2 regions of the Paraglaciecola aestuariivivens genome follow, and region 1 is predicted to be linked to the other one. Evidence: predicted binding sites of a transcription regulator. Region 1 holds the regulator's gene; the other holds the start of a gene.

The links. The regulator FliA, encoded in region 1, starts transcription of late flagellar genes. The targets are predictions, from matches to a motif close to CTAAAGNTNNNNNNNNNNNNGCCGATA.
Region 2: ACVCDT_RS14855 (flagellar protein MotY) is a predicted target of FliA. The motif match lies at 6,347-6,373, and genes of this name have one in related genera.

The regions. Positions count from the first base shown of each region.
Region 1 covers NZ_JBRKBA010000004.1:168,961-185,201, reverse strand. Annotated here, with positions in the region: gene ACVCDT_RS07735 (GNAT family N-acetyltransferase) at 1-342, shown strand, start outside; gene ACVCDT_RS07730 (DUF938 domain-containing protein) at 344-934, opposite strand; gene metH (methionine synthase) at 942-3,587, opposite strand; gene ACVCDT_RS07720 (homocysteine S-methyltransferase family protein) at 3,597-4,655, opposite strand; gene metA (homoserine O-succinyltransferase MetA) at 4,679-5,599, opposite strand; gene ACVCDT_RS07710 (DUF2802 domain-containing protein) at 5,780-6,190, opposite strand; gene ACVCDT_RS07705 (chemotaxis protein CheW) at 6,273-6,767, opposite strand; gene ACVCDT_RS07700 (chemotaxis protein CheW) at 6,792-7,493, opposite strand; gene ACVCDT_RS07695 (ParA family protein) at 7,490-8,269, opposite strand; gene ACVCDT_RS07690 (protein-glutamate methylesterase/protein-glutamine glutaminase) at 8,368-9,483, opposite strand; gene ACVCDT_RS07685 (chemotaxis protein CheA) at 9,546-11,672, opposite strand; gene ACVCDT_RS07680 (protein phosphatase CheZ) at 11,685-12,449, opposite strand; gene cheY (chemotaxis response regulator CheY) at 12,483-12,866, opposite strand; gene ACVCDT_RS07670 (RNA polymerase sigma factor FliA) at 12,922-13,653, opposite strand; gene ACVCDT_RS07665 (MinD/ParA family ATP-binding protein) at 13,650-14,516, opposite strand; gene flhF (flagellar biosynthesis GTPase FlhF) at 14,513-15,820, opposite strand; gene flhA (flagellar biosynthesis protein FlhA) at 15,865-16,241, opposite strand, start outside.
Region 2 covers NZ_JBRKBA010000012.1:18,294-34,534, reverse strand. Annotated here, with positions in the region: gene purL (phosphoribosylformylglycinamidine synthase) at 1-1,128, shown strand, start outside; gene ACVCDT_RS14885 (hypothetical protein) at 1,394-1,549, shown strand; gene smrA (DNA endonuclease SmrA) at 1,567-2,157, opposite strand; gene ACVCDT_RS14875 (M1 family metallopeptidase) at 2,263-4,161, shown strand; gene ACVCDT_RS14870 ((2Fe-2S)-binding protein) at 4,234-4,428, opposite strand; gene ACVCDT_RS14865 (peroxiredoxin) at 4,682-5,287, shown strand; gene rnt (ribonuclease T) at 5,593-6,225, opposite strand; gene ACVCDT_RS14855 (flagellar protein MotY) at 6,442-7,281, shown strand; gene ACVCDT_RS14850 (DNA alkylation repair protein) at 7,417-8,058, opposite strand; gene glpQ (glycerophosphodiester phosphodiesterase) at 8,084-9,049, opposite strand; gene gloA (lactoylglutathione lyase) at 9,109-9,492, opposite strand; gene ACVCDT_RS14835 (alpha-E domain-containing protein) at 9,548-10,468, opposite strand; gene ACVCDT_RS14830 (circularly permuted type 2 ATP-grasp protein) at 10,471-11,925, opposite strand; gene ACVCDT_RS14825 (proteasome-type protease) at 12,096-12,839, shown strand; gene ACVCDT_RS14820 (zinc-binding metallopeptidase family protein) at 12,851-13,930, opposite strand; gene nadE (NAD(+) synthase) at 14,235-15,062, shown strand; gene glnB (nitrogen regulatory protein P-II) at 15,103-15,441, shown strand; gene ACVCDT_RS14805 (HvfA family oxazolone/thioamide-modified RiPP metallophore) at 15,619-16,218, shown strand.

The sequences.
Region 1 (16,241 bases):
GATCAACCTGTTGCCAGTGCCCTATTTATATATAACCAACAGCAACTATGTGGGCGCTATTGGGGCGCATTAGAAGAGATTGAAAACTTACACTTTGAGTGTTGTTATTATCAAGGTATCGAATTTTGTATCGAACAAAACATTGCGCGCTTTAATCCTGGTACTCAGGGTGAACACAAAATTTTACGCGGATTTGAACCCATTTATTGTTACAGCAATCATTCGTTAAAAGAAGCGGTCTTTCATGAAGCGGTAGAGCGTTTTGTGCAACAAGAAAAGTCGCACATGGAAGAGTATAAAAACAATGCCGATCAACTCCTACCCTACAAGCATAAAGCTTAAATTAAGATTTATGCCAAACTAATAAATAGTTGTTGGCTGGCATAGGTACTGCTCGGATCAAAGTTAGTGGTTGCGCCCAAGCTTTTAACTCTGCTAAATCGCGAATGCCACCAAAGCCTTGAGCTAATAAAGACTCATCAAAATCTCGATTAGAATCACTGGTATAAGCTTGGTCAAACTTAAATGGCCCATATTGGCAAAATACTCCTCCTGAGGGTAAATACTCGGCAACCATTTGCATCATTTTTTGCGCTTCATGGGCTTGCATAATATGGGTGGTGTTGGCAGTAAATACCCCATCATAATCCATCGATGGCCATTCATCTTTACCAATAGTTAAAGGTATAGGAGAGATTAAATTAGGACTTGGGCAGGCGTTCAACCAAGCTTGAATGTCGGCATGATATTCTGGCCTATCACTGGTTTGCCAAATCAGTTGGGGTAACTTTGAAGCAAAATAAACTGCGTGTTGGCCAGTACCAGAACCAATCTCTAAAACCTTAGTTGAATCCTTAAATTCAGCTTTTAGCACAGCAACAATAGGTGCTTTGTTATTTTCACAGGCTTGACTAAAAGGTTTATCTTGCATCATAACGTCCTTATTGAAAGTTTGGCCCTAACCACTTTTCAGCTTCTTCACGTGTCCAGCCTTTACGCTGGGCATAATCTTCGAGTTGATCTTCTTGAATTTGGGCAACTGCAAAATAACGGCAATCTGGATGCGACAAATAAAACCCCGAGACCGCCGCACCGGGCCACATGGCGTAACTTTCGGTAAGCTTCATGCCGGTCAGGTTTTCGGTATCTAGCAAATCCCAAATCAATTGTTTTTCAGTATGCTCTGGACAGGCCGCATAGCCTGGTGCTGGGCGTATCCCTTGGTATTTCTCGCGAATTAACTCGTCATTAGATAGTTGCTCTGTGGGTGCATAACCCCATATTTCTTTGCGTACTTTTTCATGCAAATATTCTGCAAAAGCCTCGGCAAATCTATCGGCTAAGGCTTTTACCATTATGGCATTATAATCATCGCTTTGGTCTTCATAAGACTTGGCTAAGTCGTCTTCCCAAGTACCGGCCGTAACTGCAAAGGCCCCTAAATAATCGGCTTGTCCCGACTCTTTTGGCGCTACAAAATCACTTAAACAATAATTAGCGCCTTTAGGTTTTGCGGTTTGCTGGCGCAAATGATGGGCGACCTGCACTACCTGCTGACGGCTTTCGTCTGCGTATATTTCAATATCATCTTGCACACTGTTTGCAGGGAAAATTCCCATCACGCCAGAAGCTTTAAGGGTTAAATCTTCACAAAGCGTTTTAAGCATAGCTTGTGCATCGGCAAAAAGGTTTTGCGCTTCTTTGCCTATCACTTCGTCTTGTAAAATCCTTGGGTATTTGCCTGCTAATGACCAAGTTAAGAAAAATGGGGTCCAATCAATATAATTCACCAGTTCTGACAGGGTCACTGAAATAGGCGTGATCCCTAGTTTATTAGGTACTGGCGGTTGATAACTTTGCCAGTCGCAGCTGAACTTATTGGCACGTGCTTGGGCTAATGAAATAGGCTGAGTACGAGGGCGTTTTTTGGCATGTTGCTCGCGCAATTTTTGATAATCTGCCGCCAACTCTGCCGCAAAGGTTTGCCTATTTTGGGCAGTAATCAGTCTTTGACACACACCTACCGCACGGCTGGCATTCGGCACGTATACCACTGGATGCTGGTAATTTTGCTCAATTTTTACCGCAGTATGAGCCTTAGAGGTAGTGGCACCACCAATTAAAAGCGGCAACTCAAAATCCAGTCGCTGCATTTCTTTAGCAACGTGCACCATTTCATCTAAGGATGGGGTAATTAAGCCAGACAAGCCAATAATGTCCACTTCCTCATCTTTTGCGACTTGTAATAATTTTGCACAGGGCACCATTACCCCTAAATCGATAATTTCAAAGTTATTACATTGCAGTACAACCCCAACAATATTTTTACCTATATCGTGTACATCCCCTTTAACCGTGGCTAATAAAATTTTGCCATTGCTGCTGCCTTGGTCTTTTTCAAGCTCTATATAGGGGTTTAAATAAGCCACAGCTTTTTTCATCACACGGGCAGACTTAACCACCTGAGGTAAAAACATTTTACCTTCGCCAAATAGATCCCCTACTACATTCATGCCATCCATTAATGGCCCTTCAATGACCTGCAGGGGTTTATCTGCTTCTAGCCTTGCCGCTTCGGTATCTTCTACGATGAAGTCCATGATGCCGCGCACCAGTGCGTGTTCTAAACGTTTATTTACCGGAAGACTTCGCCATTCAAGGTTATCTTTAACCTGAGCTTTACCGCCCCCTTGATACTTGGGTGCTAGCTCTAATAATTTATCTGTGGCGTTGTCGTGTCGGTTTAAAATCACATCTTCAACTGCATCTTTTAACTCAACAGGAATTTGATCATAAACCTCTAACTGCCCAGCATTCACTATGCCCATATCCATACCTGCTTTGATTGCATGGTATAAAAATACTGAGTGCATAGCCTCGCGAACTGGGTTATTGCCACGAAACGAAAACGACACATTAGATAAGCCGCCAGAAACATGTACATGAGGCAGGGTTTGACGTATTCGTCTAGTAGCGTTAATAAAGTCTAAGGCATAATTATTGTGTTCTTCTATGCCAGTGGCTACCGCAAAAATATTAGGGTCAAAAATGATATCTTGCGGGGCAAAACCTATTTTTTCGGTTAACAATTGGTAGCTGCGAGTACAGATTTCTACTTTGCGCTCTTCGGTATCAGCTTGGCCTTTTTCATCAAAAGCCATGACTACAGTGGCAGCGCCGTAACGTTTTAATAATTTGGCTTGTGCTAAAAAGCTTTCTTCACCTTCTTTTAGGCTAATAGAATTCACTATGGCCTTGCCTTGCACACACTTTAAGCCAGCTTCTATAACTGACCATTTTGATGAGTCAATCATGATAGGAACCCGAGAAATATCGGGCTCTGAAGCGATTAAATTCAAAAAGCGCGTCATAGCTGCTTCAGAATCTAACATGGCTTCATCCATGTTCACATCTATGATTTGTGCGCCATTTTCAACTTGTTGGCGGGCAACATCTAAGGCTTTTTCGTAGTCGCCATCTAAAATTAACCGTTTAAAAATAGCTGAGCCAGTGACATTGGTGCGTTCACCAACGTTAATAAAATTAGCTGAGGCTTGACTTGAATCATCATTATTTAGGCTATGCATCTTGGCTCCTTAATGTACAAATGGCTCTAAACCAGAAAGACGCAATTTGATTTCTTGTTGAACGACTTTTCGCGGGGCAAAGCCTTTCACCGCCTCTGCCATAGTCGCAATATGTTCTGGGGTGCTACCGCAGCACCCCCCCACTATATTGACTAAGCCCGACGCCGCCCATTCTTTAATATGCTCGGCCATTTCATCACTTTCTAAATCATACTCGCCAAATTCGTTAGGTAAGCCTGCATTAGGATGAGCCGACACTAGGCACTCAGCCACTTGCGATACTTCTTCTACGTATTGGCGCAAAAGATCGGGGCCCAGTGCGCAATTTAAGCCAAAAGAAAACGGCTTAACATGGTTCAGTGAGTAGTAAAAAGCTTCGGCTGTTTGTCCAGATAACGTTCGCCCAGAAGCATCGGTTATGGTGCCAGAAATCATCAAAGGTAAAGAAATTTGCATTGATTCAAACACCTCTTGAATAGCAAAAAGTGCCGCTTTGGCATTTAAGGTGTCAAAAATGGTTTCTAACATTATGAGATCGGCCCCCCCTTCGATTAAACCTTGGGTGGCTTCAATATACACCTCTACTAGTTCATCAAAGGTCACATTACGTTTACCCGGATCGTTCACATCAGGAGAAATTGACGCAGTGCGACTGGTTGGCCCTAATACACCAGCCACAAAACGGGGTTTCTCTGGGGTCTGTTGGGTAAATTTTTCGGCCGCTTGTTTGGCTAATTTAGTGGCTTCAATATTGATCTCTTTAGCCAATGATTGCATGGCATAATCCGCCATAGAAATAGAGGTAGCATTAAAGGTGTTGGTTTCTATGATATCTGCACCTGCCGCTAAATAAGCGCAATGAATATCATAAATAATCTTAGGTTGGGTTAACACCAACAGATCATTATTGCCCTTAACATCTGTGTGCCAGTCTTTAAAGCGGGTGCCACGATAATCTTGCTCTTCTAGCTTATGCGCTTGGATCATGGTGCCCATAGCGCCATCCAATAATAATATCCGCTCTTTTGCGGCATCTAATAGTTGTTGGTTAGCGGTTGTGTGAGTCAATGTTTTTCCTTAATTCGGCTTGGCTAGTCTGACAACTGGGTTAAATCATAAGGCGTGGTTTGGTAAACATAATAGTTAAGCCAATTAGTAAATAACAAACTGCCATGGGCGCGCCAATTAATCACTGGCGGTTTATTTGGATCATCATCAGGGAAATAGTTTACTGGGATTTGTGGTTGAGCATTAGTTGATAAATCTCTTAGGTATTCTTGTTTGAGCGTTTGTGCATCGTATTCAGGATGACCAGTCACAAAAACCAAACGTTTATCTTCTGAGGCAATAATATAAGCCCCACCTTCCTGTGATTTAGCCAAAACATTTAATTGGGGTATAGCTTGGTAATCCGCTAGGCTAATTTCACCATATCTAGACTGAGGAGCATAAAACTCTGAATCAAAACCACGTAACAGTTCATCATGTTCATTTTGCACAAAGTGTTTATACACTCCGCTTAACTTATGCTCACGAAGCGCTCTATTTTTACCAAAATAATGATAAATAGCAGCATGTGCGGCCCAGCAAGAAAACAAGGTTGACTGCACATGCCTGCGAGCCCAGTCCATGATCACTGTCATTTTGTCCCAATACTTCACATCTTGATACGCTAAATGGGCTAAAGGTGCGCCTGTTACTATTAATCCGTCATACTTTTTACTGGCAATATCATCAAACTCCACATAAAAATTGTCCATGTGAGCAGCTGGGGTATTTTTAGGTGCCTGATTATCGATACGAATTAAATCGATATTAATTTGTAGCGGTGTATTGGATAACAAGCGTAAAAACTGTTCTTCGGTTTCCATTTTATTGGGCATCAAATTCAAAATGCCCACTTCCATAGGTCGAATATCTTGCGTCGCAGCACGTTGACTATCCATAACAAAGATATTCTCATTGTTAAGCACATTTTGAGCAGGCAAGTTACTTGGAATTCTAATAGGCATAATGGCTCCAAGGCAAAAAGTGATGGTTTTAAATTTGGCTTATCGCCTAGCAAATGTCAACATCTTTACGTCTAGACGTCTAAAAGAATTAGTATGTGATATAACTTTTATATGAAATCTGTATAAGACAAAATCTAAATCAACGCCAGTAGCTGACGTTAAGAGGAAAATTGGTGAGGGTTATTTAGAACCGCGATGCAAATTAAATAACAATTCTGCTTCTGCTGATGGAATACCGCATTCTTGCATCACGTCTTCAATGCTTGCGCCTTGATTGATCAATTTGGCTGCATTGCTGTAAAAGCGCACTTGTGGATCTTGCTCTGCTAGGCTTTGCTGGGCAGCTTGTAGCTTTTCCACATCCTGCACTAATGCTTTTAAGCGTTTACTTAGGCCAAAGTTTCCGCTGCGCATTTCGTGCAACTCGTGATTTAATTGGGTGTTGTGATTGTTTAACTGTTCGAGTTTAGTTTGTTGCAGCTCGATTTTTCCTTGGCTTTCGCGCAAGCTTTGTCTAAGGCTTTTTATGGCTAAAACACATCCAATAGACAAACAAATAGCAAATAGGCTTAACAGCAGAGTAAGGCTCATAAAGTTCTCTTGTGGTTCTGTGCCACATTAATTGCCAAGTAAAATTCACCAACTATCTGGTTAAACTGCATAAACATGAGTTTTAAATGTTGGTAATTTCGTTCCATTCATCGTCGCTGAGTAATTTATTTAAATCAACTAAGATCAGTAATTCACCATCTCTATTACTTACCCCTTGAATAAACTTAGCGCTTTCTTCTGTGCCTACATTAGGCGCGCTGTCTATTTCAGAAGAGCGCAAGTACACCACTTCAGCCACGCTATCTACCAAAATTCCAACAACTTGATCTTCTGACTCAATGATCACTATACGTGTGCTATCTGAAATATCAGAAGAAGGTAAACCAAAACGCGAGCGGGTATCAATAACTGTAACAACGTTACCTCTTAAATTAATAATACCTAACACATAATCAGGGGCACCAGGAACAGGTGCAATTTCGGTATAACGTAAGACTTCTTGCACTTGCATTACGTTAATGCCATAGGTTTCATCACCTAATTTATAGGTTACCCACTGCAAAACTTCATCGCCATTTGCAGCTAATGTATTGCTTGAATCTCTAAGGTCATTCATTCCTAATGCTCCGGCCTCAATGGGCTAATCGTTGCTGCTTAAACCTTGGCTTAACATACTAATCATCTGTTGTACGTTAACCAAGGCACACATTTTCTTTTTTATCATGCCAGATAACCAAGGGCGACTGCTTTCAACATTTCGCCATTTTACATCCTCTGGTAAAAGTACTTCAGTGGTCACTAAGCTTTCACAAGCCAATCCCCAACCACTTTCTCCTAAGAGTACAAGGTATTGATAATTTATCGAGTCTGCCAGCTTATCGACTGAAGTTTTTGGCATCACCCATTTGGCTGTATCTACAACGCTAAACTTTTCATCTCGGTGCAATAATACGCCTTTAAACCAGGCTGGCTTACCAAATATTGGACTGGTATTTTGCAGTTTGTGTATGCCACCTAACTCCATTAATGGCACTGCTAAGGTCATACCCGCCACTTCAAATAATAAAACTTGAAACTCCTCAGTGGGAATAACTGGCTTTATGATCGATTTTGGCTTTTGTTTGACCTTATTGTTGTTTTCGACTTGTGGCTCAAGAACTTTAACCACTTCAATCGCTTTCTTTGGGGCGGGCTCAAAAGGCTCAGACCTAACAGAAGGCGCGGTATTAAGAAGTTGTTCAACCGATTGGCGTTGTGCTTCTTCAATAATGGGCTCGTCAGTCAAAAGCGCTGACATATAATCTTCCATTACATCTTCATTAGCAAAAGGGCTTTGACTCACAGTTCTTTGTCCAAACTTTGTAAATAGGTTAAGAGTTTTGCATAGGCAAACACGCCTCTGGATTTTGGCGCATAAACCGAAGGGGGACTTTGCGCCTGACTCGCGTCTCTAAATCGCGTGTCTATAGGAATTAACCCTCCCCAAACATGTCCTTGGTGTGTACGTTTTAGGGTGCTGTATGAGCCTGTGGCAGCTTTTACCCTTTTATCATACATAGTAGGGACTATGGTATATTTAAAGCGTGTCGCCAAGGATTTTTGCATTATTTGCATAGAGTTCAGCATCCTGTCTAAGCCCTTTAGGGCTAGAAATTCTGTTTGAACTGGAATAATCACTCTGTCAGATGCCGCCAATGCATTGATCATTAAGACTCCAAGCACAGGAGGACAATCTAAAATAGCATAGTCAAATTCGTCTGCGATAAGCCCTAAAGCATGTTTTAGAATCAATCCCATACCCGACTGCGTACCTAGCTTTCTGTCTAAGGTAGCCAGGGCCATAGAAGCAGGTAAGACATACAAAGACTCTAAACTTGTAGGTTGCAAACAATTCAATAATTGCTCTTTGCTAAGCGACTTGCCCGCCACAAAAACATTATACAAACTGCTGGTGAGCGTCTCTGCATCTATCCCAAAATAATAACTTAAGGATGCTTGCGGGTCGGTATCAATAAGAATGACTTTATGGCCAGCCTGTGCGAGCAACCCGCCCATAGTCACAGTAGTAGTGGTTTTACCTACGCCACCTTTGTGATTAGCAACTGTCCAAACTTTCACAGGATCACCCAATACACTGATTGGCAGACTGAAAGAAATGTTGTTTTCTTTCGTTCATACCCTTCAATTAATTCAGTCACCCCATTACTCCACTATCACTAAGCTAAAATTTCTTTTTTGATTTGATTTGCCATCTCAACAATGTCAAAACTTGCTTCTGAAATTTTGTTAATGGTCACCGCAGCTGGCATGCCATATACAACCGAGCTTTTTTCATCTTGAGCCCAAATTTTGGCGCCTTTGTCTTTTAATGATTTACAACCATCTTTGCCATCTGTCCCCATGCCAGTAAGAATAATGGCTAACACATTGCCGCCATAAACGTTGCCAAGTGACTCAAAGGTCACATCTACGCTGGGCTTATAGGTTTCACGGGGAAATTTTTCAGGCTCAGAAATCAAAACCCTTGGTTGGCTAGGACGACCTTCTAAGGTCATTTGTTTTCCACCAGGTGCTAAATAACATGTTCCTGCTTGTAAAATATCGCCGTTTTCGGCTTCTTTTACTTTAACTTCACACAGTTCATTTAAGCGTTTAGCAAAAGCTTGGGTAAAAGTACCGGGCATATGTTGCACCAATACCACTGGCACAGGAAAATCAGCCGGTAGCTTGGTTAAGATTTGCTGGATGGCCACAGGCCCACCCGTTGAGGTACCAATGCCAATACAGCCGCACTTGCCAGATGGCAATGAACTTTGGTTAACAGTATTTGCAACAACGTCTGCAGCTTTAGTGACTTTTTCAATTTGTGCACGCCTACGCAAAGCAGACAAAGCGGATGATTTGGGTTGACTATAATCGTTATTCTGCGAGGCTTGTTTGCTACATAAAGCTTTCACCCTATTTTGCAATAAGGTCACCGCATCTTTTTTATTACGAGCAATATCTTCGAATTTTTTCGGTAAAAAATCTACCGCCCCAGCATCTAAGGCATCAAAAGTAGATTGCGCCCCTTCATGGGTCAAAGATGAAAACATGATAATTGGCACAGTTTTGTAGGCCATGATGTTTTTGACGGCCGTAATTCCATCCATTACCGGCATTTCTACGTCCATGGTTACAACATCAGGGTTTAACGATTTTACTAGTGCTAACGCCTCTTCGCCATCTTTGGCTTCTCCCACTACCTCTAACTCAGTATCTTCTTCAAGTATCTGCTTTATTCTGCGGCGAAAAAAAGTTGAATCATCAACAATTAAAACCTTGTAAGCCATTCTCGCCTATTTAACCTTTATTAAACTTATTATATTTCTAGGCGTTTTATAACACCGCCCGACTAAGATTTTTTGTTGGCGTACCGCTTTAATAGTCCAGGTACATCCAAAATTAGGGCAATTCCACCGTCACTGGTAATGGTTGCTCCCGCCATGCCTGGTGTACCTTGTAACAATTCATCTAGTGGTTTTATCACCACTTCTTCTTGTCCAATTAATGCATCCACCACAAAGCCTAGTTGTTGGGTGCCAATTTGTACTACCACCACATGACCTTTAGACTTATCAATCTCAACTTTACCTTTAGACAACCATTCACGTAAATAAAATAGTGGTATCGCCTTCGAGCGCACTATCATAGTTAATTGTCCATCAACTGTATTGGTTTTTTGCATATCAACGTTAATAATTTCGTTAACTGAGCCTAAAGGCAAAGCAAAAGTTTGATCACCAATTACAATCATTAAGGTAGGTAAAATGGCTAAAGTAAGGGGCACTTTAATTTCTAAAGTAGTGCCTTCACCAAGTTTAGAATTTATATTAACCGAGCCATTTAACTGATTAATTTTGGTTTTAACCACATCCATGCCCACACCACGACCAGAAACTTCTGATATTTCGGTTTTGGTAGAAAAGCCTGGGGCAAATATAAGGTTAAACGCCTCAACATCTGTCATTCTAGCGGCAGAATCGGCATCTAACACACCTCTTGAAATAGCTATGTCTTTTAACTTTTCAGGATCCATGCCTTTGCCATCATCAACTATGGTCAGCAGTATATGATCCCCTTCTTGCGAAGCAGATAGCTTAACAGTGCCCATAGTTGGTTTACCGGCAGCCTTGCGCTCTTCTGGCATCTCAATGCCGTGATCCACTGAGTTGCGGACCAAATGCACTAGGGGATCAGCAAGCGCTTCAACTAAATTTTTGTCTAAATCTGTTTCTTCACCTTCAAGCTCTAAGGTAATTTCTTTCTTTAGGGTACGAGCTAAGTCGCGCACAACACGAGGAAAACGTCCAAACACTTTTTTAATGGGTTGCATGCGGGTTTTCATAACCGCACCTTGCAAGTCACCGGTGACAACATCCAAATTTGCTATGGCTTTGGCCATGCTTTCGTCATTCACATTGGTGCTTAAACTTAACAAACGGTTTCTGACTAAAACCAGTTCGCCCACCATATTCATAATTTGGTCTAAACGTTTAGTGTCTACCCTAACTGTGGTTTCAGCTTGTGGTGCAACAGCGGTTTTCTTTTCTTCTTTCTTGGCCGCTATTGGTTTGGCTTCAACAGGCTTTTCTATCGGCTTGGCTGGCTGAGCTGACGCTTTAGGTGATTCAGCTTTAGGCGCTTCTGGAGCTTTGGCTGCGGCTTTAGGTTCAGGTTTAGCTGGCCCTTGACCTTTTCCATGCAATTCATCTAATAGCGCTTCAAATTCATCATCAGTGATGTCGTCATTTGTTGAAGTATCTGGGCTTTCTTGTGCAGCTGTAGAGCTAGGCTGATTGTCACTGGCTTCTTCAGCACTAAATTGGCCTTTGCCATGCAACTGGTCAAGTAAGGCTTCAAACTCATCATCACTGATATCTTCATCTGAAGATTGGCTGTCTGCCTGCGAAGCTGTGCTAGATTTACCAGGCGCAGATTCACCATGTAATTCATCTAACAGGGCTTCAAATTCATCTTCACTAAAATCTTCCGAATCACCTGTGGCTTTTGATTGGTCTTTTTCAGCCTCAATAACTGGGGCTTCAGTCACCTCGGGTTGCGCTTGGGCTGAACTGGCTTCATCTGCTGATTCAGGTTGACTTAATCGGGTTAAGGTATCAATTAAGCTTTGCTCTGCTGGCACTAGGGGTTCGCCAGCTTTAACATTATCAAACATTTCTACCACTTCGTCAGTGGCCTGTAAAATAACGTCCATTAATTCTGGGGTTAGCGTGCGTTGCCCATTGCGCATAACATCAAAGACATTTTCCGCACCATGACAAATATCTACCAGCTCTGTGAGCGATAAAAATCCCGCGCCACCCTTTACCGTATGATATCCCCTAAAAATCGCGTTAAGTAAATCCGCGTCTTCAGGGTTATTCTCTAAATCAACGAGCTGTTCTTGTAATTGCTCCAAGATCTCTCCAGCTTCAACTAGAAAGTCCTGTAGTATTTCCTCGTCAACATCAAAAGCCATTATTTAGCACCTCTAAAACCCAAGACTTGAAAGCAAATCATCTACGTCGTCTTGATCCGACGCAACGTCTTCCCTACTGTCGGCATCTAAAATAGGACCTTCAGCTTTTACCTTATCGGCTTCTTTCTTAGATTTGTTAGGTTTTTCAACGACCTCTGTCTTTTCTTTGGCATCAGCCTTGCCAAACACTGTTAACATGTAGACTAAATTGTCTTCGACCTCTTTAACTAATTCTATGACTCGTCTTATGACTTGCCCGGTAAGATCTTGATAACCTTGGGCCATTAACACTTCGGTTAATAAATTAGTTAAAGTGGCAGAATCTTCACCACTGGCTTTTAAAAATCTATCAACTTGTTTAACTAGGGTATTAAACTCACCTAACTGCAAGTTTTTTTCCATTAGCTTTTGCCATTCAGGGGCGATTTCAGCAATTCCTTGCTGCAACTTTTCGGCTATAGGCATACAAGAATCCACTAAATCCATGGTTTTGTTTGCCGCTTCTTCAGTGGTTTCAATGACGTAAGTAAGACGAGTTTGAGCGTCGGGGATTTCCTCATTGGTCATATTAATGATACGAGGATCGAGCTGAAAATTATTTAAAGAATCATGAAGTTGACGGGTTAACTTGCCAACCTCAGCAAATAATTCAATAGAATTTTGGGCGCCAGCAGCGTCTAATAGCTCTCTGGCTTGCTGGTTTTCGCCCTTTTCAATTAAGCTGACTAATTTCTTAGCATCTTCTAAAGAAATGGGCGCAGAGTTTAAGGCAGTCATACAGTCTTTCCTCGTAATCAGGTGAGTCTGAATTTACCCTAGACGTTCAAATATTTTGGCCAGTTTTTCTTTAAGCGTGGCGGCGGTAAAAGGCTTAATCACATAACCGTTAACGCCAGCTTGAGCTGCAGCTACGATTTGTTCCTTTTTCGCTTCAGCAGTTACCATCAAAACAGGAATATGTTTCAAGCTTGCATCAGAACGAATCGCTCTAAGTAGGTCGATCCCCTGCATTCCTGGCATATTCCAATCTGTTACTACAAAGTCAAAGTCACCTTGCTGCAACATAGGCAATGCTGTGCTGCCATCGTCTGCTTCTTGTATATTAGTAAAGCCAAGATCTTTAAGTAAGTTCTTGATAATCCGTCGCATTGTTGAAAAGTCATCAACAACTAGGATTTTCATATTCTTATCCAAAACTACCTCCGGTGAGAGTTTTAATGCTTAACTTAAAACCCAATTTATTGTTATTTTAATTTTCGTTTGTACGCCAATATTGCATGCGAGCTTTAAGCTTCAACATGGCCTGGCTATGTATTTGACTCACTCTGGATTCACTCACATCCAGCACTTCACCTATTTCACGTAAATTTAATTCTTCATCATAGTATAAGGACAAAACAATCGCTTCACGTTCTGGCAAAGTAGTAATTGCGTAGGCTAATGCTTTTTGAAACGACCCTTGTACTAAATCTTCAAAAGGCGTATCTGAGCCTTTAGTTTGCTCTGTACTGACTACGTCTTCCGTTACTCCTAGATCTTCCATGCCAATGATTTTACCGGCATTCACCTCATTTAACATTTGGTGATAGCTTTCAATACTGACTTGTAGCTTCTCTGCAACGTCTAAATCACGAGCATCACGTCCCGTTTCGCGCTCAACTTGATTAATTGCTTCGGTAATGGCGCGCCCGTTTTTATGTACAGAGCGCGGAGTCCAATCCCCTTTGCGTATTTCGTCTAACATTGAACCACGAATACGAATGCCTGCAAAAGTTTCAAAACTTGCGCCTTTGCTGCCATCAAAATTACGCGATGCTTCTAATAAGCCTATCATGCCTGCTTGAATTAAATCATCTACCAAAACACTGGCTGGTAATCTAGCCATAAGATGATGCGCAATACGCTTCACTAAAGAAGCGTGTCTTTCAACTAATTCGTTCTTGTCAGCTAATTGCTGATAAGCCGCAGCTTTACTGTTCACCTGTCTTCGCCCACTGCTTTTTTAGATACAAGTTGTTCAAGAAAAAATTCTAAATGCCCACCAGGTTGATTGGGTATGGGCCACTCCATGGCTTTTTTAGCTAATCGTCTAATGGCCATAGAAGCGGGTGATGTAGGAAAAGCTTCTACTATGGCTTTTTGTTTTCTAACTGATTTTCTTACATTTTCGTCAAATGGCACCACTGCCACTAACTCTAATGCCACATCTAAAAAGCGATTAGTTACTTTGGTCAGTTTAGAAAACAGTTCGTCACCCTCGCGCATACTGCGCACCATATTGGCAACAATTTTAAATCTAAAAATTCCGTGCTCTTTATTTAAAATTTTAATTAATGCATAGGCATCGGTTAACGACGTTGGCTCATCACACACCACCATCATGATATCTTGTGAAGCTTTCGAAAAGCTTAATACCATATCTGAGATGCCGGCTGCGGTATCTACAATTAACACATCAATTTGCGATTGTAGTTCGCTAAAAGCCCGAATTAACCCAGCATGTTCAGTAGGGGTTAATTCTGTCATAGATTGACTGCCAGAAGTTGCAGGCGCGATTTTTATGCCATAGGGGCCTTCAACCAACACATCATCTAAGGTGCACTCTCCCGATAATACATGGGATAAGTTTTTTTCAACTCTTAGGCCAAGTAACACATCTACATTGGCTAAGCCTAAGTCGGCATCTAGCACCATGACTCTTTTGCCTTGTTGAGCAAGAGAGATCGCAGTATTCAGGGTAACATTGGTTTTACCCACGCCACCCTTTCCGCCGGTCACGGCTATTACTTTAATTAATCGAGATTGATTCATTCTTCTTAAGCTACTCGCTTGGTCCTCAATCATACTGCCACTGCTGCTTTATTAACATTATGGCTGTTAGTATGAATTAAACCGAATTTTTTATAAAGCTTCGCAGCACTAGTAATCAAAAATTTTGTGCTTGCAACTTGTAGGTCTTCTGGTACACGTTGACCATCAGTTAAATAACAAATTTGTAATTTGTTTTCTATTGCCACGCTTATTACTTCTCCTAAGCTGTAACACTCGTCTAACTTAGTCAATATACACCCATGCAGAGAAACCTGTCGATATTCATTTATAGTTTGTTGCATAACACGATATTGACAGTTTGCTTGCATCACTAAATATTTTCGAATATTAACACAAGCATTCTGATTTATAGTATCTAACTGTTTGATTAGTCTAGCATCTTTTTGACTAAAACCAGCGGTATCAACTAACACTAAACGTTTATTTCTAAATTGATAAAGTAAATCTGATAAATCGTTAGAGTTTTGTGCTTGTTTTACCTGACAACCAATAATTTTTCCGTAAGTGGCGATTTGCTCAAAGGCTCCTATTCGATAGTTATCTAGCGTAATGATAGCTACTTGGTCTGAGCCGTATTTCTGCGCAGCTTTGGCCGCTAATTTTGCAATAGTGGTAGTTTTACCCGTACCTGTTGGTCCCATCAGTGCAACCACCCCAGGCTGAGCTAGAATATCGTCATCTTTAGTTTGTAACTTATTGGCTAATAATTTTAATAAAAATAACCATGCTTGCCTTTCGTCAGCTGACTCAGGGGCATAAGACACCACTTCTTCTGACAGAGATTCTGAAATCCCCATTTGTTGTAATCTTTGTAATAAATAGCCGTGCATGGGGTGTTTACGGTTTTTTTCTTGTTCAATCAGACCTGAAACTTGAAATTGCAATAAGTTGCGTAATGAAGATAGCTCTTGACGCACTTCTTTAATTGCATTGGATTCGCTTTGATATTGTGTTGAGTTGGTTTGGCTGCTGGGATTTTTGGCAAAACGCTCTGCCTGTATAGGCGCAGCTTGCTCATTAACCGACTGTTGATTAGCTTTTGATTGCTTTTCTAGCAAGGCTTTTAAACTATCAGGGGCAGAGTCACCAATAATTTCACTTAGAGTAGGAGTTGGCGCACTAGACTCAATCTGCGAATTCACCTTTTGGCTAGCGGGTGTAAGAGTCGACTCAGGCTCTTTATCGTAAGCCGCAACTATTTCAATGCCATCAGCATGTTTTTTATTTGACATGATCACCGCATCTCCACCAAGTTCATCTTTAACTTGCTTGAGCGCTTCACGCATGTCCTTGCCATAAAAACGTCTGATTTTCATATTTACTCCTCGTGTAACACCTTAAGTATTCACTTTGTGTCAGATTATTGACCCACTGCACTGACGATTTTTATTTGTTTGTCGTCCGGAATTTCCTGATACGACAACACATGCAATCCATTCACTGAGTGTTTTAAAAACTTCGATAGCACTGGCCTTAACATGCCAGATGTCAGTAATACTGCTGGCTCGCCAGCTAATTCTTGTTGTTGAGCGGCTTCATTTAATGAACCTTGAAGACGTTCTGCCAACCCTGGCTCTATGCCAGCCCCATCCGCTCCACCTGCTTGTAATGACTGGTGCAACATTTGTTCCAACTCTGGAGCTAAGGTAATAACAGGGATTTCTGCAGCTCCACCGTTAATTTCTTGAATAATGAGGCGTTTTAAGGCGATACGTACAGCCGAGACCAATACATCTG
Region 2 (16,241 bases), on a different contig from region 1:
TTTAACGAAGAGCTAGGCGCTGTAGTGCAAATTGCAAATGCGGATAAAGCCCATGTATTAAAAGTCTTTGCTCAGCATGGTTTGCAAAATGAAGTGCATTCAATTGGTAAACTTAATCATTCAGACCAGATAATTTTTAGTCAAAATGAGCAAGTGATTCTACAAAATAGTCGGGTTAGCTACCGTCAAATGTGGGCGCAAACCACCAGACAAATGCAAAAGCTTAGAGACAACCCTAAATGTGCAGAGCAAGAATATGAGGCTAAAGCAGATGTCAAAGATCCTGGTTTACATGCAAAGCTAAGTTTTGATGTGAATCAGGACGTTGCCGCCCCTTATATTGCCAAAGGCTTAGCGCCCAAAATTGCAATTTTGCGTGAGCAAGGGGTTAACTCTCATGTAGAAATGGCTGCTGCTTTTGATCGTGCAGGGTTTAACGCAGTTGATGTGCATATGAGTGATATTTTAGCTGGTCGCCTGTCACTACAAGACTTTAAAGGTCTAGTGGCTTGTGGCGGGTTTTCATATGGCGATGTTTTAGGTGCAGGTGAAGGTTGGGCTAAATCCATCTTATTTAACCCCCAAGCGAAAGATCAATTTTCGGAGTTTTTCAACCGCCAAGACACCTTTTCTTTAGGTGTATGTAATGGCTGTCAAATGATGTCTAATTTAAAAAGCTTGATCCCTGGCGCTGAGTTATGGCCACACTTTGTGACCAACCAGTCTGAAAGATTTGAAGCGCGTGTGGCAATGGTAGAAGTACCACCCAGTAATTCAATATTTTTTGCGGGAATGCAAGGTTCACGCATGCCTATAGCCGTTTCTCATGGTGAGGGCAGGGCAGAGTTTGCTTTACCACAAGGTGCAGAAAAAGCAGTACAAGAAGCCAGTGTTGCCCTGCAGTATGTTAATAACTACGGTCAAGTGACACAAAGCTACCCAGCCAACCCCAATGGTTCACCTTTAGGCATAGCAGGACTCACTAGTGCAGATGGCAGGGCTACTATTATGATGCCACATCCAGAACGGGTGTTTAGAACTGTGGCAAATTCATGGCACCCAGCAGAATGGCAAGAAGATAGTGCCTGGATGCGCATGTTTAGAAATGCTCGAGTGTACTTAGCTTAAGAGATAGTGATTAAAGCAATAAAATTAGTTTAATAACATTAAAATTCTGGCTAGTTGATCTTGTTGAGCCTATAGCCAGAATTGCTTTGCTAAACCCAAAGTTTGATGATTATCAAGTTATTTTTTCAAATAAATAATAAACCTCTTGTTTATCAGTAAAATAGTGCTTATGATTGGCTGTTATGTTGACACGGAGTTCAACTTCTGCTTGTTAACTGAGAAAAATGATGTATTTGAAAAAATTAAAAAATAATAAGAGACGCGCATGAATCGTTCAAATAAAGGCTTTGGCTTAGCGGGAGTCTTAGTCACAGTCATTTTACTAATTGTTGCTGCCATTTTTAGTGCTTCGGCGAAATCCGCCCCTACTGCTGTAGAGCTTCCTTTGTCAGCAGTCAATTCTGAGCATATTGCTAGTTAAATAGCCCACTTAGCGGTTTATTTTTTGCCATGCAATTCACGATTGTTGGCTTTGTCTGTTTGATTCTTTTTAATTAAAACATAAACCGCACTATTGCCACCATGTCTTGATTGAGCGGTATAAAAAGCGATGACTTCGGGTATTTGCCGCAACCAATGATTAACATAACTCTTTAATAACCCTTTAAAGGGCTGGCTATGTAAGCCTAATCCATGTTTTATAAGCAACATTCTATGACCAAGTTTATGACTGCTGATTATCTGCGAAAATAAGCCTTGTTGTGCAGATTCAAGTTTAAGTTGTTGTAAATTTAAGACATAGTCGATTTTATACTTGGCCATACGTAAATTTTTAAATACGCCATCCTGAACCCCATCTTGTTTGTAGCTAATATGATCATAGGGATCAATTGGCTTTACCCCTAAATTGGTTAAATAGTTTTCAGCTTTTTGCAGAGACGATTCAATCGCTTGGCGTTTTAATTGTTTAGCAAGGCTATCGGCTTTTGCCTGAGTAAAAACTTTGTCGCTTGGGGCAATGGGGGTTACGTCTTTTAATTCGTTTCTAAATGCTAAAAGTTCATCATCTAAACCATCTTGATTCAACATAGTTACTCCTCGTTACATCAAGGTAAACAATCACTGTGGTTAATTATTTTTATCTCAGTACAATTATGCCACACTTCAGACTTTGTAAAGTTAACAGGTATAAACATGAAAATTACCCATACACTTGGCGCGTTGGCCAGCGTATTTATTTTGGGCTGCTCCCAGTCTACACAACAAGCTAGTAATCACTCCGTTATTAAAGAAAATCAACAAGTTAGTTCAATAAATCAAATTCAAGTTGGCAAAGATTATCACTCTTTTGCCAATCCAGAATCTATTAAAGTGACGCATTTAGATTTAGATCTAAGTGTAGACTTCGAGCAAAAAATCTTAAAAGGTTGGGTAGAGTTAGCCTTAGATAAAGTCAATCCAGACGCCAGTGAATTAGTTCTTGATACCCGTGATTTGAAGATTATTGAAGTCACGGCTTTAGATCAAGCGATTCCATTTACCTTGGCCAAAGCAGATTCATTTTTAGGCGCAGCTTTGACAATAGAGGTGCCCAAAAACGCTAATAGTGTAGTGGTGCATTATCAAACCTCACCTGCGGCCTCGGGTGTGCAATGGCTAACCCCAGAACAAACTGCAGGTAAAAAACACCCCTTCTTATTTACTCAAGCGCAAGCTATTCATGCCCGTAGTTTTATTCCATTGCAAGACTCTCCACAAGTACGAGTCACTTACGATGCTACTATACGCACCCCTAAAGCGCTGTTAGCAGTAATGAGCGCATCAAACGAACCTAATACTCCTAGAGATGGGGTGTATGAGTTTTCTATGCCTCAAGCTATTCCGTCTTATTTAATTGCTTTGGCTGTTGGGGATTTACACTTTAAAGCTATGGGAGAGCGCACTGGGGTGTATTCAGAAAAAGGTATTCTGGACGCCGCTGCTGCCGAGTTTGCAGACACCGAAGAAATGTTAATAGTGACTGAAAAGAACTTTGGGCCTTATAGTTGGGATAGATACGACCTGCTTATTCTGCCGCCTTCTTTTCCATTTGGTGGAATGGAAAACCCTAGACTGTCTTTTATTACCCCAACTGTTATTGCGGGTGACAAAAGTTTAGTTGCGTTAATTGCTCACGAGTTGGCCCATTCATGGTCGGGTAATACTGTGACCAATGCTACATGGCGCGACTTATGGTTAAATGAAGGCTTTACCACTTATTTAACCTATAGAATTATGCAAATGGTATATGGTGATAAACGCTTTGAAATGGAGGCCGTTTTAGGTCGTCAAGACCTTCAAGCCGATATTGAGGCCTTGGCCCCGCAAGACCAAATAATGGCGATAGATTTACGTGGTCGTGATCCTGATGATGTGTTTAGCAATATTCCGTATGAAAAGGGTGCGTTGTTTTTACGTGAGTTAGAAGAAAAAGTTGGCAGAGCAAACTTTGATCAGTTTTTGTTGGGTTACTTTGAACACTTTGCCTTTCAAAGTATTACCACAGATGAATTTATCCAATATTTAGACAATACATTGTTAAAAGAACATGCAGATAAACTGTCTAAAGCTAAGATTAATCAATGGATTTTTGAGCCTGGTATTCCTACTGGTGCACCAAAGCCTGAATCTGATGCCTTTAGTCAAGTAGATAACGCTAGAAATGCTTGGTTAGCCGGTGAGATAGCGGCTTCAGACATTGACAGTCAAGCCTGGGTAGTGCACCAATGGTTATATTTTTTAAATAATATGCCTAGTCAGTTAAGCCAATCACAGTTAGCCGAATTAGATCAGGCCATGCAGTTAACTCAAAGTCAGAATAACGAAATTGCCCATAGTTGGTTACTGATAAGTGTTAATAATTGGTACACACCAGCCTTTACGCGTTTGCATGATTATTTAACGAGCATTGGCCGCAATAAATTAGTTAAACCTTTGTATCGAGCATTGGCAAAAACGCCTGAAGGTAAAATCATGGCGCAAAAAGCCTTTGCTGAGGCAAAAGCCGGATATCATCCGCTTACGGTTAAAGCCAATGAAGCTTATGTTCAATAACTAGATTTTGATTTAAGCAATAAAAAAGCCAGTCAATTTTGACTGGCTTTTTTGTTGTTAATTTTTAAATGCTTAACTGACTTCTTTAAACAAAGATTCGTCTATAACTGCATTATCTATGATCACTTGTGCCATTTGTACACATTTACCACACTGTGTTCCAACGGCAAGGTGTTGTTTTAATTGACGCATATTGCCCACACCGTCTTCTATCACAGCTTTTTTTATGGCTTTGTCGGTGATGCCGTGGCAAACACAAATATACATAAACACCTCATTAATCGTTATGCAAATAAGAATAATTGTTATTTGCATAAAGGTCAAGATGAATAATTAAACAACTCAAGGTAACTTTGTCTTTAATTAAGCTAAAATCCGCTATTTAATGAAATTAATTTAACTTTAAATGTTGTTTTTTAGTGATTTGTACTTATATGTCTTAATTAGAATTCAAACTAGAAATCGTCTTAGGTGTTTTGTTTAAAGCTTAAGATCCCCAACCCTTAAACGGAGAAGTGAAATGAGTGTATTAGTAAGTCGTCCGGCCCCAGATTTTACTGCAGCTGCTGTATTAGGAAACGGAGAAATTGTAGATAGCTTTACCCTAAGCGAAGCAATTAAAGGTAAAAAAGCAGTATTATTCTTTTATCCTCTAGATTTTACTTTTGTTTGTCCTTCAGAGTTAATCGCTTTTGATAAACGTTACGAAGAATTTGCTAAGCGCGGTGTAGAAGTCATTGGTGTTTCAATCGATTCTCAATTCAGCCATAACGCATGGCGTAATACTCCTATTAACGAAGGTGGTATTGGCCCAGTTAAGTACACCCTAGTTGCTGATGTAAAACACGAAATTTGTCAGGCCTATGACGTTGAGCACCCAGAAGCAGGTGTAGCTTTCCGTGGCTCTTTCTTAATTGATGAAGCGGGTAATGTTCGTCACCAAGTCGTAAACGATCTTCCTTTAGGTCGTAACATTGACGAAATGTTACGTATGGTTGATGCACTTAACTTCCACGAAGAACATGGTGAAGTTTGCCCAGCGGGTTGGCAAGAAGGCTCTAAAGGTATGGTTGATAGCCCAGAAGGCGTTGCAAGCTACCTAAGCGAAAATGCTGACAAGCTTTAAAAATTAAAGTTAACACTTAGGCCACCAAAGCTAAGTGTTAAGCGATATAAGGCTTAATAACTTTTAAGCTAAAATTAAATCCTATGATTTTTATCATAGGATTTTTTTTGTTTGCTATTCGTTACTTAGGTCTAATTCCGTGGCTAAAAAAACATTGCAACTATGGGGGGAGTTAATGGTTTTATATTGAAGTAAAGGCTCAGCTGATTTGATGACCTTATCTAAAATTTTCTAGCTTATTAGCCATACGATATATTTATCTGAAAATATAACGGCTGTCCTAATTAAAATTTAATTGCGTATTATTAAGGCTCTGGAGCAGTTTGAAAACCACCTAAGCTTTGCCATTTATTAACTATAAAACAAAATAACTCAGCGGTTTTTTGGGTGTCGTAGAGGGCAGAGTGGGCTTCATTTTGATCAAAGCTTATACCGGCAGCCATACAGGCTTTTACTAAAACGGTTTGGCCTAAGGCTAAGCCAGCTAAAGTTGTGGTATCAAAAGAAACAAATGGGTGAAAAGGACTACGCTTAATCTTGCTACGCTCAATGGCAGCATTAACAAAGCCTTGGTCAAAAGCAGCATTGTGCGCCACTATTACAGAGCGTTGACAGTCGGCTTGTTTTTGTTCTTTTCGAATGTTTTTACATAAATCTTTTAAAGCCTCGGTTTCGTCTAGCGCACCACGTAAAGCACAGTAAGGATCGATACCATTAAAGTCTAAGGCTGCTTTTTCTAAATTGGCCCCTTCAAAAGGAGTTATGTGATAGTGAAAAGTTTTGTCTGGGTGAAAGTAACCATTGGCATCCATTTTGGTTGTGACTGCGGCTATTTCTAATAAAGCGTCACTCTTAGCATTAAATCCCGCGGTTTCAACATCTACTATGACGGGAAAGTATCCTCTAAAACGATTTTTTAATTCTAATGAAACTGACATGGAAACCTTTTAATCTTGTATGAAGGCTAATTATCGCAAGGTTCTAAACCAGTAGCTAGTGTAAATTGCCTAAAGCTTGGGTTAATCCTTTGCAGCTAAATTATAAAGAAATAAATTTAGTTTTAATCTTTTTGGATTTTGGCCGATATACTAGCTAGTAGCGGGGGCTAGTTATTCATGATTAAACAAATTTTCACTTCAACTTTGTGCATTGGCATGTTGTTAATCTCTAACCATGTCGCGGCTGCATTAAGGCAATATAACGCTAATGTTGAAGACTCTATGTGGCAACTTAAAGATGCTAGTCGTTTGCAATGTACTTTAAGCCATACTTTGCCAGGTTACGGTGAAGCCATGTTTAGCAGTATGGCGTCAAAGCAGCTAAATATGGAATTTGAGCTAGATATGTTGCGTTTGCCCAAATCTTATGGCGTTGCTGCGGTTTATTCTGTGCCGCCTAAGTGGATGCCGGGAAAGGTGCAACGCAATATTGCCGATATGACTATTCGTAAACAATACAATGGCGATTTACCCGAACAAGCAGCCTGGACAATGTTATCTGAGCTAGAAAAAGGCTTCTGGCCAACCATTTATTACCAAGATTGGTACAATGAATACGACAAAGTGGCAGTTGGTTTAAATGCCAGTAACTTTGCTAAGCCTTATCAAGAATTTGCCCAATGCGTTGCCAACTTATTGCCTTTCAGTTTTCAAGATATTGCTTACACAGTACTGACATATCAATTTAATAATACTGAACTGACCAAATATTCCCAAAAACGTTTGGCCATGATAGGTGAATACTTAAAAGAAGATACCGACTTAGAATTGGTCTTACTAGATGGATACACCGATAGTTATGGTGGCCGTGCCATCAACAAAGAAATTTCCATTAAAAGGGCACAGAAAATTAAAGATTTCTTTAGCTCTATGGGAGTGTCACCTGAGCGCATAGACATAACTGGCCATGGTGAACGTAGACACGTAGCTGCTAATACCAATGAAACTAGCCGGGCTAAAAATCGCAGGGTAGTGATAAGAATGACTAAGCCCTAAAAGCAGGTTAGTTCTTTGCTAAGCTAAAACTGCCTGACTTAATAGAAAACAATTTATAGCGAGTTTTATGCCCTAAATAAAACTCGCTTTTGGCTAAAAATCAGTATGCCTATCCCTGCTACCAAAGCTCTAAAGCTAGGTCTTTTTCTCCACTTCAATTCTTATAAACTCTGGTAAATAGTTTGGTGTGCAATTTTTGGGGACTTTTTGATTTTTATACAATTTAGTTGTTTCTCCAAGGGCTATACATCTTTGACGGAGCTCGGATTGGTAAATGCCTATTTGCGCCGCGCAAAAATTCATGGCCCATTGAACCACAGGTACTTCATTAGCCATATCTCGCTCTAAGATAGATAACAGCTCTGCACTGTTGTTGGGCGGTGTTTGTCCCATCCAGCGTAAACGCGCCTGATGATACCAATACAAGCGACGTAAAAACGCATTGTTGTGGTTTTGCCATGTTTGCAATAATTCAATTGTGGCTTTGCTTTTCATTAATTGATTGGCCATTAACCAATCTGCTAGCTGACAGGCCTGTTCTTCTGAATGAGACAAAATGTCGGCGGCTAACTGTTCTATTAGGTGTATTTCTAAGCGCTTTTTATCAAAAATTAGTACAGCTAAGAGTCTAGAATTAAGCTGCGCTGTTGCCCATAAATTTAAGCCTAACTGGTGATCTTGTTTGATTGCTTTGGCTTGTTTTTTTATATCCCCTAATTTTACTGTAGCTTGATTAAGTTGCTGACGTAGGGTTTGGCTATCTAGAGTTGATTGCATGGCTTAAGCTCTTTTTTATAACTGATTAATTGGCTAGATGGGTGACCACAGTGTCGGTAAAATCGGTAAAGATCCCATCCACTTTTTCAATTTTAAATAGCATATTTAGCGCCTCTGACGACGAAACATTTTTAGGTAAACTGTCTTTTCTAAAAGTGTAAGGATGAATGCTTAAACCTAGTTCATGGGCTAACTTGCTTAGGCCAGTGGATTGTTGAGTGGGTAAATCCACTAACTGCGGGATCCAAGGGCCAATGCCTTGAGCGACTTTGGCGATTTCTTTTAAGCCTTCAGGGGTAGTTAGATAAGTATAATCATTGCTCGATTCATTCCAGCTGTTGTCGGCAATCAATTGAATAAGTTTTACTTTAGCACCTAATTGCTGACGTAAGCGTTTGGTCTCGTTAAAGTCAAAACACTGAACATACACAGCTTTGCTGGCATCATCGAGTTGATGTGCGCGTAATTTATCTAAAACTAACTGGCTAATATCTACCCCTTGTTTTCTGTGCCAGCTGGGCGACTTAATTTCAGGGTACAAGCCTATGTTTTTGTTAAATTGGCGATTTAATTGGCCGATAAGCTCAATCTGCTCGTCGAAGGTGGCAATACTAAACTCTGCATTGCCTTGATAACGTTTAGCAAATACCGGTGAGCCTTTAGCATTTTTTCGCTCATGCACCTTTAGGGTTTTAAGTTCAGCTAAAGTAAAGTCCAGCACATAAAATCGCCCATCTTTACGCTGTCTGTTAGGAAACTTTAGGGCCACGTCTGTCACAGTTTCTAGGTGAATATCATGTAACACAATTAGCTGCAGATCTTTGCTCACCACAAGGTCTTGTTCAATATAATCGGCACCTTGGGCATAGGCTAAAGTGGCAGCTTCTAAAGTATGTTCGGGTAAATAGCCCGAAGCGCCGCGATGGGCAATCACTAAAGGCTTATAAATAGTTGATTTACTAGCTGCTATTGATGAGTCATTAATTGGCATTACTTGGCAACCCGAGATCAGCATGCATAATCCCATAAAAAAATATTTCATCGTTTGTTTTATTTCCGTTCTATTAATTCAATGGCATATCCATCTGGATCTCGTACAAAAGCGATCACTGTCTGCCCGCCTTTAACTGGCCCTGGTTGGCGATAAAGGTCTCCACCTTTGGCTGTGATTAAGTCACATACTTGGTAAATATCTTCCACTCCAATGGCGATATGACCAAAGGCATTACCATGCTCATAGTCGGTTTTTCCCCAGTTGTAGGTGAGTTCTAATACAGTGTGATCAGATTCCTCACCATAACCTACAAATGCCAGAGTATATTGGTATTCTGAGTTCTCACTTTTACGTAGTAACTTCATACCTAACACCTCTGTATAAAACGCAATAGCTCGGTCTAAGTCACCAACCCGCAGCATAGTGTGCAATAAGCGCATTTTTACTCCTTGTATATTGGGTCTTACTTTTTAATTAGTTGAATCTAAGCCTGAATTAAAAGTAGGTATCTTGTATTTGGTTATAAACTTTGATTAAACCAAGTTGCATGTCATCAATAAAGGCGTGCAATTTGTCTTGTATAAGTGTTTGTGGATTGGCTTCTAATAATCGACTTTGCACTAACATTATTTCACTCAAAGTTCTTTCACTATTAGGTAATTGCGCCACACAATCCGCCACTTGTTTTAGTGTGTGTAGAAGCGAACGAGGGAAGCGCTGCTCTAAAAGTAAAAACTTCAAAACATCTGAACGGCGAATCCGTAAACGGACTTCGCGGCGATACATTTGATAAGCTGTTAATGACTTTAAAACACTCATCCATTGTAGATTTTCAAAAGCGGATTGCTCAGTTTCGGTTTCTTGCAATAGTGAAGCTGAACGCACATCGATAATTCGAGTGGTCATATCGGCGCGTTCTAAATTACGCCCGATTTTCATAAATTGATAGGCTTCGTCATGCGTCATACAGCCAACTAAAATGCCGGTGATTTTTTGAATAGACTCAATAATTTCTGATAAAAACTCGTAGCGAGAACGTCTAACTTCTGCCTTTTGACCATGCGATTTGGCAAATAAATATAGTTCGTTTATTTGCTCCCATGCTTCTCGAGGGATAATTTCTCTGACTGTTCGGGCGTTTTCTCGCGCTGCGTTTAATGAGCTCACTATGGATCCTGCATGCTCTGCATCTGCCACCATAAAATGAATAACATTTTTTTCGCTGGCCTGTTGATAGGCGTTATAAAACTGTTGGCGATTTGAAATAATATCAACTATTGGCTCCCAACCTAAAACTATGCTTTTAGGCAGATCTAACAATAAATTGGTGTTGACATTAATTAATCTAGCGGTGTTCTCGGCACGCTCAAGATAACGTCCCATCCAACATAAATTACTGGCTACTCGAGATAACATAATTATTCTCCCTCCATGTCTACTATCCAGGTGTCTTTACTGCCACCACCTTGAGAAGAGTTGACTACTGTTGAGCCTTTTACCATGGCCACCCGAGTTAAGCCGCCCATGGTTACTTTGGTTTGTTTACCACTTAAAATAAACGGACGTAAATCTAGGTGCCGTCCTTCTACTTTGGTGTCAACCATAGTGGGAGCTGTAGAAAGTAATAACATAGGCTGGGCCACATAGTTTCGTGGATCTTTGTTTATCAAATCGCGAAATTCGTCATGGGCTTTTTTGTCGCTGTGAGGGCCGATTAACATGCCATAGCCACCAGATTCGTTGGCCGGTTTTACTACCATTTGTTCGATGTTTTCTAACACGTACTGCCGCTCTTCTTCGACATGGCATCGATAGGTGGGCACATTTGGCAGGATCACTTTTTCATTTAAATAATATTCAATTATTTGCGGTACAAAACTGTACACCACTTTGTCATCGGCCACGCCTGAACCTGGCGCATTGGCTAGGGCAACATTGCCAGCTTTCCATGCTCGCATTAAACCTGGCACCCCTAAAGTTGACTCAGGATTAAAAACTTCAGGATCAAGAAAATCATCGTCTATTCTACGATAAATCACATCAACTCGGCTTAGCCCACTTATGGTTCGCATATAAACACAATTGTCGTCTTGCACAATTAGATCGTCACCCACCACGAGTTCTGCACCCATTTGTTGGGCTAGATAGGCATGTTCAAAATAGGCGGAGTTGTAGATGCCTGGCGTTAACACCACTATTTCTGGTTCGTCAATGTCGCGCATCGACATATTGGCCAACATGTCATACAAATCAGAAGGGTAGTTATCAACAGGTAAAATGTTGTATTGCTCAAACATTTCAGGAAACACCCGTTTCATAACTTGACGATTTTCAAGCATGTAAGACACACCCGATGGCACTCTTAGGTTATCTTCTAATACATACACATCGCCTTTATGATCTCTGACCAAATCAGAGCCGCAAATATGTGCCCAAATGCCCATAGGTGGGCTAAACCCCTTACATTGAGGCAAAAAGTTTTTGGATTTTTTGAGTAGCTCAGCTGGAAAAACGCCATCTTTTATGATGTTTTGCTGATTGTACAAATCATCAATAAACATGTTTAAGGCTTTGACTCTTTGCTTTAAGCCCTTTTCAATATATTGCCATTCTTTTAATTCAATTAATCTGGGCACTATATCAAAGGGCCATGCGCGGTCTATTGAGCCTTCTTCATCGTTATACACTCTAAAGGTAATGCCCATCACCTGAATAGCCGACTCTGCCGCCGCTTTGTATTCTTTGATTTCGGAATCTGTCAGTCCATGTAAATAGTCACACAATGCTTTTGCATGGGGTCTAGGTATAGATTTGTTTTTGATCAGTTCGTCATAAAACTGACCCACTTCATAATTGTCCCAACGAATTGCCATTTGTACTCCGTTAACCCAAAAAAGTTGCGGTTTCAGTATACGTAACTCTTGTTTGATTAAAAGAAATCCTGTGATTTTTCAGTTGTTTTTATTTGTCGCTGGTTTCAAAATACTAAGCTGACATTAAAACCTATGCTTTGGATCTTATTCCAGTTTAAAAGAGAAAAAACGTGACCTATTGTTTAGCGATTAATTTAAAAAAAGGCTTAGTGCTGGCATCCGACTCACGAACTAATGCTGGAGTTGATTATGTAGCCACTTACAGCAAAATGACGAATTTTGTGTTTGAAGGTAATCGCTCATTAACCCTATTAACTTCGGGCAGTTTAGCCACCTCGCAAGCGGTTATAAATGCAATAAAACGCGACTTAGACGATCCTCATGTTAAGTTTGATATAAGTAAGGGTAAATATTTGCACGAAGTAGCGCAGTATATTGGCCAACTAAGTCAAATTGAGCAAAGTCGTCATGCCGATGCCATGGCTAAATCAAAAACGAGCAATGAGTCGAGCTTTTTATTGGGTGGGCAAATTGACGGACAAGCTAGTAAAGTTTTTTTAATTTATCCGCAAGGCAATTTTATCACTACTTCGCAAGATACCCCTTATTTACAAATTGGCGAAAGTAAATATGGCAAACCTGTATTAGATAGATTTATCACCCCAAATACCTCATTAGAAGATGCCGCAAGGTGTGCAGTGATTTCTCTTGATTCAACTATCCGCAGTAATATTTCGGTGGGGCCGCCCATAGAGTTGGCTATTCATACTGAAGGTAAAATAGAAGCGCCTTATCACAGCGTATTAACCACTAATAGTGTTATGTATAAGTCAATCCAAAAGCGTTGGAATGAAGGGCTCAAAAAAGCTTTTAGTCGATTACCCAGATTTGATTGGGAAAAACCGACTAAATAGCTAGAGTATTTTTAAAGGTCAAGCACCACTTCGTGCACAAAGCGCAGTTTATCTAAGGCTGAAATCGAGATAACAAAGGGGTAGGCGTCTTCTAACCCCATACTTCGATTTAGGGCGTTTAACACTTTAGTGAGCTGACACCAGTCGTTAAACATATGAGTAAAACTACTGGCAGTATAAATTTGGTCATGGCGACTTTGGTCATGCATAGTTGGGTTAGCAATTTTGTTGCCCGAAATACTAAAATCAAAGTCACTTGCGGTTTCTAGGGTGTCTACCATGTGCAGGTAATGGGCCCAAGTTTCAGCCCAATCTTCCCACGGGTGCATGCTGGCATAGGCACTGATCCATACGTTTTGCCAATTTTTATCTGGGCCATTGGCATAATAGTTTTGCATTGAACGCACATAATCTAAGCGTTCATCGCCAAATAATCTGCGGAATTCCTCAAGCTTGTCACTTTTGGCTATTAACCTATCCCAGTAATAATGTCCTGATTCATGACGAAAATGACCCAAAAGCGTGCGATAGCTCTCTTGCATCTTTTCTCGCATTTGTATTCTACTACTGTGGTCAGCTTCATTAAGGTTGATGGTAATTAACCCAGCTGCATGACCTGTAGTGACAAAGTTTTTTATGGTTAATTCGTTACCAAATTGGTCTTCGGTTTGATCCAGTAAAAAGTCAAACCCTAAGCCATGTTGCGGATCAACCGCACGACTGACAACGGGTAACTTTAGATTTAATAAGGTATAGAGTAAGCGGCGTTTGGCTTGCTCAGCTCTAAACCATAAAGTTAAGTTATTGGGCTCGTCTAAGTTAGGTATGGTTTCAGTGAGTTTGCATGAATCACAAAACTCACTGGAGTCGTCAAATGGGATCATCCAATTACATACATCTCGCTCAGCGTAGTTTTTACACTTTCGGTAAACTTTACCATTGCTTGAAGCTTGTAAATTACCATATTGATTAGTGGTAAACGCACTGAGCTGCACATCCTCAGGAATAAAACCAATTTCTAAATGACATGAGATACATCGGCTATTAACGTAATGTAAGGTGTTGCCACATTGGCAAGTAAATGTTTTCAAGAAGGATCCTTTGCCTATAAAACCATGGTTTTAGGGGCGAATTAGCTAACTAGCAAGGGCAACAATTAAAGCTGTGTTTGAAAATAATAGCAATAGAGTTTTGAATTCAACCTAATCTAACTAGGCTATCGAGTAAATTAAGCAATACAATGCGAATTAAATTGGCGATTTTTATGCTAAAGCATAGAATTTCACTCTTACATCTTGCTAGGATGGAGAAGCAGCTGTATTACTTGGTAACTCAGCTTGCAAATCAAATACTTAGCCCCATTAAATTAAGAGCCTATGAGTTTTGAGAGAGAAGATGCAAACCAACACTGTGATTGAAGAAATGAAGGTTTTGCCACAGATTGATGTGGATTTTGAAATTAGCCGACGCGTAAATTTTATTAAAAACCAATTATTAACAAGTGGACTTAAAACACTGGTATTGGGTATTAGTGGCGGAATAGACTCATGCACCTTAGGTAAACTTGCGCAGATTGCGGTGGACGAATTAAATCAACAAGGATCTGGTTATCAATTTATTGCAGTTAGGTTGCCTTATAATGTGCAAGCAGATGAAGCTGATGCCCAAGCATCCATTGACTTTATTCAACCTAGTCAAAGTATTGCCGTGAATGTGCAACCAGGAGCTGATGCCATAGATCAACAAACTCAGCAAGCTCTAGAGCAAGTTGGCATGTTGCCTACTAACCCAAGCAAATGTGACTTTGTTAAAGGCAATGTAAAAGCGCGTGCTCGTATGGTGATCCAATATCAAGTGGCGGGGCTGCTAGATGGTTTAGTGTTGGGAACCGATCATTCTGCAGAAAATATTACAGGTTTTTATACCAAGTATGGGGATGGAGCTTGTGATTTAGCCCCCTTATTTGGATTAAATAAACGCCAGGTTCGGCAGATTGCATTACATTTAGGTGCCCCCACATTCTTAGTCGAAAAAGCCCCCACAGCTGATTTAGAAAGTTTAACGCCACAAAAGGCCGATGAAGTCGCCCTAGGCATGAGTTACGACGACATAGATGATTTTTTAGAGGGCAAAGCAGTCGCACCAGACATTAGCGCTAAGTTATTAGCTATCTATAACAAAACTCAACATAAACGCGTACCTATACCTACTATTTACGATTAGTCACCAAATTCAATTAAGCTAGAATATCGAGAGCAAAAATATGAAAAAAATAGAAGCTGTAATTAAACCTTTTAAAATGGATGATGTACGAGAAGCCTTATCAGAAGTAGGCGTAAGTGGCATGACAGTCACTGAAGTAAAAGGCTTTGGCCGACAAAAAGGCCACACAGAATTGTATCGAGGGGCAGAATACAATGTCGATTTTTTGCCTAAAGTGAAAGTAGAAATGGTGGTGGCCAATGATCAGGTTGATCGTTGTTTAGAAGCCATAATGAATACCGCCAGAACCGGCAAAATTGGTGATGGTAAAATATTTGTTCAAGACGTAGAGCGAGTTGTACGTATTCGAACAGGTGAAGAAAACGAAGAGGCTGTTTAAAATTTAAACCGTTGTTGAGCGCAAAAAAAGCATTTTTGGTCGATTATTTATGCCTTTCGAGTAAAAACTGAAATAAATTGCTAAGCGCTTAGGTCTAATATACTGCAATTTAAAACAGTGTGATCCAACCCTAGTTTAGCTCTAAGACTTCGGTTAACTAATGTAAGGACGTTAAACATGCAACAAATTAAAAAAAATAGTATCGCTACGGCGCTTGGTGCTGTGGTTATAGGTTCACTTGCTTCTGCTGGTGTTCATGCCAATCAAAATCCTTTTAGCGTTCAGTCGTTAGAATCGGGGTTTATGCAAAAAGCTGAAGAAGGTAAGTGCGGCGAAGGTAAATGTGGTGCCGAGCATGCCAAAAAAGCCATGAAAGAAGGTAAGTGCGGCGAAGGTAAGTGCGGTGCTGATAAAGCCAAAAAAGCCATGAAAGAAGGAAAGTGCGGCGAAGGTAAATGTGGTGCAGAGCATGCCAAAAAAGCTATGAAAGAAGGCAAGTGCGGCGAAGGTAAATGCGGTGCCGAGCATGCCAAAAAAGCCATGAAAGAAGGCAAGTGCGGCGAAGGTAAATGTGGTGCTGAGCATGCCAAAAAAGCCATGAAAGAAGGCAAGTGTGGCGAAGGCAAATGCGGTGCAGATAAAGCCAAAAAAGCCATGAAAGAAGGCAAATGTGGCGAAGGCAAATGTGGTGCCGACAAAATGAAAAAAGCCAAAGATGCAGCCAAAGCCATGAAAGAAGGAAAATGTGGTGAAGGTAAATGTGGTGGCCAAGCTTAAAGGTAATCTTTAGGTTATGGATA